DNA from 2 places in the Variovorax sp. GW821-FHT09D07 genome. Region 1 is predicted to be linked to the other one. Evidence: predicted binding sites of a transcription regulator. Region 1 holds the regulator's gene; the other holds the start of a gene.
The links. Region 1 encodes sigma-54, which starts transcription at its own class of promoters, with help from an activator protein. Its sites were predicted from a motif close to TGGCANGNAANCTGCTTT; they were not measured.
Positions count from the first base shown of each region.

Region 2: AC07OX_RS23730 (ammonium transporter) is a predicted target of sigma-54. The motif match lies at 1,208-1,225, and genes of this name have one in related genera.

Region 1 covers NZ_JBWKOY010000012.1:66,292-68,480, forward strand. The annotation lists gene lptB (LPS export ABC transporter ATP-binding protein) at 1-252, shown strand, start outside; gene rpoN (RNA polymerase factor sigma-54) at 270-1,859, shown strand; gene AC07OX_RS28925 (phospholipase D family protein) at 1,870-2,189, shown strand, end outside.
Region 2 covers NZ_JBWKOY010000007.1:195,609-197,797, reverse strand. The annotation lists gene AC07OX_RS23740 (tripartite tricarboxylate transporter permease) at 1-35, shown strand, start outside; gene AC07OX_RS23735 (sulfite exporter TauE/SafE family protein) at 84-842, opposite strand; gene AC07OX_RS23730 (ammonium transporter) at 1,262-2,189, shown strand, end outside.

The DNA.
Region 1 (2,189 bases):
ATCCTGCTGGACGAGCCCTTCGCCGGCATCGACCCGATCGCGGTGATCGAGATCCAGCGGATCATCAGTTTCCTGAAAGAGCGCGGCATCGGCGTGCTCATCACCGACCACAACGTGCGTGAGACGCTGGGCATCTGCGATCACGCGTTCATCATCAGCGACGGGCACGTGCTGGCACAAGGCACACCCTCGGAGATCGTCGACAACGCCGAGGTACGCAGGGTGTACCTGGGCGAGCACTTCCGCATGTAAGGGAGGGTCGGGTCTCCATGAAGCAAGGGCTGTCCCTTCGCGTCTCGCAGCATCTGGCGCTGACGCCACAGCTGCAGCAGTCCATTCGCCTGCTCCAGCTCTCCACGCTCGAGTTGAGCCAGGAGGTCGAGCAGATGCTGGACGAGAACCCGTTCCTCGAACGCACCGCGGAAGAAGCGGCGCGCGAGGAATTCGGGCTGGACACGGCCGATGCGCCGGTGCCGCGCGACGACGCGGGCGAGGGCGAGGCCGAGTTCACGCCGTCCGCCGCCAGCACGTCCTCCACGTCCAGCGACACCACCTCCTCGACCCCCGACACCGACGGCCCCGCCGCCGAGATCGCCGAGCGCGAGCCCGACTGGGAAGGCGACGGCACCGTCGACATGGCGCCCGACGACAGCGAGTGGGGCAGCGATGCACCCGCACGCCAGAACAACCTGGGCGACGACGAGCGTGCCGACGCCACCGAGCTCGCGCGCAGCCAGGAGTCGCTGCAGTCCTTCCTGCACCGCCAGGCGCTGAGCCTGCGGCTCAATGAAAACGACTGCGCCGCGCTGCGCTTCCTGATCGAGTCGCTCAACGACGACGGCTACCTCGAAGACTCGCTGCCCGCGCTGGCCTCGGGCCTGGCGGGCGACGACAACGACCAGTTCGACGACCTCGTGCACCACTTCCAGGTGGCGCTGGGCCTGCTGCAGAGCCTGGAGCCGGTCGGCGTCGGTGCGCGCGACCTGGGCGAATGCCTGAGCATCCAGCTGAAGGCGCTCGCCAGCGAAGACGAGACCGAGGCCGAAGCGCTCATCCGCAAGACCGCCATCGCGATCTGCAAGCAGCCGATGGAGCTGCTCGCGCGGCGCGACTTCAAGCGCCTGGCCACGCTCACGCGCACCAACGAAGAGCTGGTGCGCTCGGCGCTGCAAGTCATTGCGCGGCTCGAACCCAAGCCAGGGCGCCGCTTTGTCGACGTCGAGCGCAACATCGTCATTCCCGACGTGATCGTGACCAAGACCGGGCGCGGCACGAACGTGAAGTTCCGCGTCATGCTGAACCCCGAGGTCATGCCGCGCCTGCGCGTGCACGACATCTACGCCGGGGCGCTCAAGTCGCACAAGGGCGAGGGCAGCCAGGCGCTGTCGCAGCGGCTGCAGGAGGCGCGCTGGTTCATCAAGAACATCCAGCAGCGCTTCGACACCATCCTGCGCGTGAGCAACGCCATCGTCGAGCGCCAGAAGAGCTACTTCGTGCACGGCGAGCTGGCCATGCGCCCGCTGGTGCTGCGCGAGATCGCCGACGAGCTGGGCCTGCACGAGTCGACCATCTCGCGCGTGACCACCGCCAAGTACATGGCCACGCCCTTCGGCACGGTCGAGCTCAAGTACTTCTTCGGCTCGGCGCTGGGCACCGAGACCGGCGGCAACGCGTCGAGCACCGCGGTGCGCGCGCTGATCAAGCAGTTCGTGAGTTCGGAAAGCATCAAGAAGCCGCTGTCCGACAGCCAGATTTCCGAGATGCTGAAAGAGCAGGGCATCGAGTGCGCGCGCCGCACCGTCGCCAAGTACCGCGAGGCCTTGCGCATCGCACCGGCCAACCTGCGCAAAGCCCTGTAGAAAGCCCACGATGACCCGTCGCCTGCTGTCGCGCTGGGGGCATTGGGTCTTCGCCCTCGTGGCTGCATCGCTGTTCGCCGGCTGTGCCACCTTGCCCGACGAGGCACCGCGCCCGCCCACCAAGGCCATCGCCGTCTCGGCCGACACCGCGCTCGGCAAGATCGCGCTGGCCTCGCAGCCCGACCCCGACCTCAGCGGCTTTCGCCTGATGCCCGGCGGCGATTTCGCCTTCGACACGCGGCTGCAGCTGGCGCGCCGCGCGCAGCGCACGCTCGACGTGCAGTACTACCAGATCGAGAACGACGAGACCGGCCGCTACCTGCTGCGCAC
Region 2 (2,189 bases), on a different contig from region 1:
AGGCAAAGCGCGAAGAGGCGTTTGTCGAGGACTGACCTCGGTGCCCTCAAAGAAAAGCCCCTGGCCGGACGCCAGGGGCTCTTTTATTTCAGGAACGCGTCGTAGGCGGTTTTCAGGATCAGCGCACTCACCACCACGATGAACACGATCCGCACGAAGCCCGCCCCGTGCTTCAGCGCCACGCGCGTGCCGACCAGGCTGCCGGCCACGTTGGCCACCGCCATCACCAGCCCGTAGTGCCACCAGACGTGGCCCTTGGCGGCCAGCAGGATCAGCGCGGCGGCGTTGGTCAGGGTGTTGATGACCTTGGCCGAGGCCGAGGCGTTGAGGAAGTCGTAGCCCATCCAGCGCACGAACAGGAACACCAGGAAGCTGCCCGTGCCCGGGCCGAAGAAGCCGTCGTAGAAACCGATGGTCAGACCGATGGTGCTGGCCGCCAGCGTCTCGGCGCGGCCGCTGAAGCGCGGCGCGTGCAGCCGGCCCATGTCCTTGCGCGCCAGCGTGTAGATCAGCACGCCCAGCAGGATGACCGGCAGCGCCCGGCGCAGGAAGTCCCCCGGGAAGACCGTGACGGTCCACGCGCCGAGCATCGAGCCGCCGAAGCCCAGCAGCGCGGCCGGCCACATGGCGCTCCAGCGCATCTGCACCCGCTGGCTGAACTGGGCCGCCGAGGCCGCCGTGCCCCAGATGGACGCGCTCTTGTTGGTGCCCAGCAGCGTGGCGGGCGGCGCGCCCGGAAACACCGCAAAGAGGGCCGGCACCAGGATCAACCCGCCGCCGCCCACGATCGCATCGATAAAACCCGCGAGCAGTGAGGCGCCCGTGACCACCAGCATTTCCATGCGGGCGATTGTCTCACCGGAATCGCTATCGAAACGATAGCTGTGGTGGCCGGTAGCGGCTGGCCAGGAGGCTTGTTTGGCTTGGAGGAAAGGGCCTGCATTCGCGCTGCGAACAGGCAAAAAAAAGCGCCGACCAGCGGCGCTTTTCAAATATCAGACAGGCATCTCGTACGGAGCCTTTGAAGAATGTTCTTGTTGATCGATCGGAAGCTTGTCTCCTCGGACCCTCGGCAGTACGAGCAGGGCCCGTCGCGAGTGCGCAGATTGTGCAAGCGCGCACCCGCCCGGTGCATTAGGAATTACCCGCTTCGTGTTACTTCGACCCTCCGGTTGGGAAACCAAAGTGTTTCAGTCAGTTAACAAGATGGCATGACTCGTGCACACAGGCCTCTTGTCCACCACTCCAAGAAGAAACGGTCATGGCCCTGCTGGCACCCCAAGCCTCCCTGAACGCGGCCGACACCGCCTGGATGATGACCTCGACCGCGCTGGTGCTGCTGATGACGCTGCCCGGCATCGCGCTCTTCTATGCCGGCATGGTGCGGCGCAAGAACGTGCTGGCCACCATGGCCGGGGTGGTGGCGATCGCCGCCGTGGTCTCTCTGACCTGGTTCGCGCTCGGCTACTCGCTGGCCTTCACGCCCGGCTGGCCCTGGCTGGGCAAGCTCTCGCGCATCGGTTTTTCGGGCTTCGAGTACCTGAAGGAGGCCGGCCAGGTGGCCGTGAGCCACGTGGCGCCGAACGTGCCGGAATCGGTCTACGCGATGTTCCAGCTGAGCTTCGCGATCATCACCACCGCGCTGGTGCTCGGCGCTTTTGTCGAGCGCATGCGCTTCTCGGCGCTGCTGTGGTTCGCGCTGCTGTGGAGCGTGCTCGTGTACGCGCCAGTCGCGCACTGGGTGTGGGAGCCGGGCGGCTGGCTCGCGCAGATGGGCGCGCTCGACTTCGCGGGCGGCTCGGTGGTGCACGTCAACGCGGGCATCGCGGGGCTGGTGTGCGCCTATGCGCTCGGGCCGCGCCGGGGCTACGGGCGCGAGGCCTTCGAGCCCTACAGCCTGGCGCTCACCATGACGGGCGCGGGCCTGCTGTGGGTGGGCTGGTTCGGCTTCAATGCGGGCTCGGCGGTGGCGGCCGACGGGCGCGCCGGCCTGGCCATGCTGGTGACGCACATCGCGGCGGCGGCTGGCGCCATGAGCTGGATGATCGGCGAATGGATCGTGCGCCGCAGCCCCTCGCTCTTGGGCCTGTGCTCCGGCCTCGTGGCCGGGCTGGTGGCGATCACGCCGGCGGCCGGCTTCGTCACGCCGCTGTCGGCGCTGGCCATCGGCGCCATCGCCGGGCTGGCCT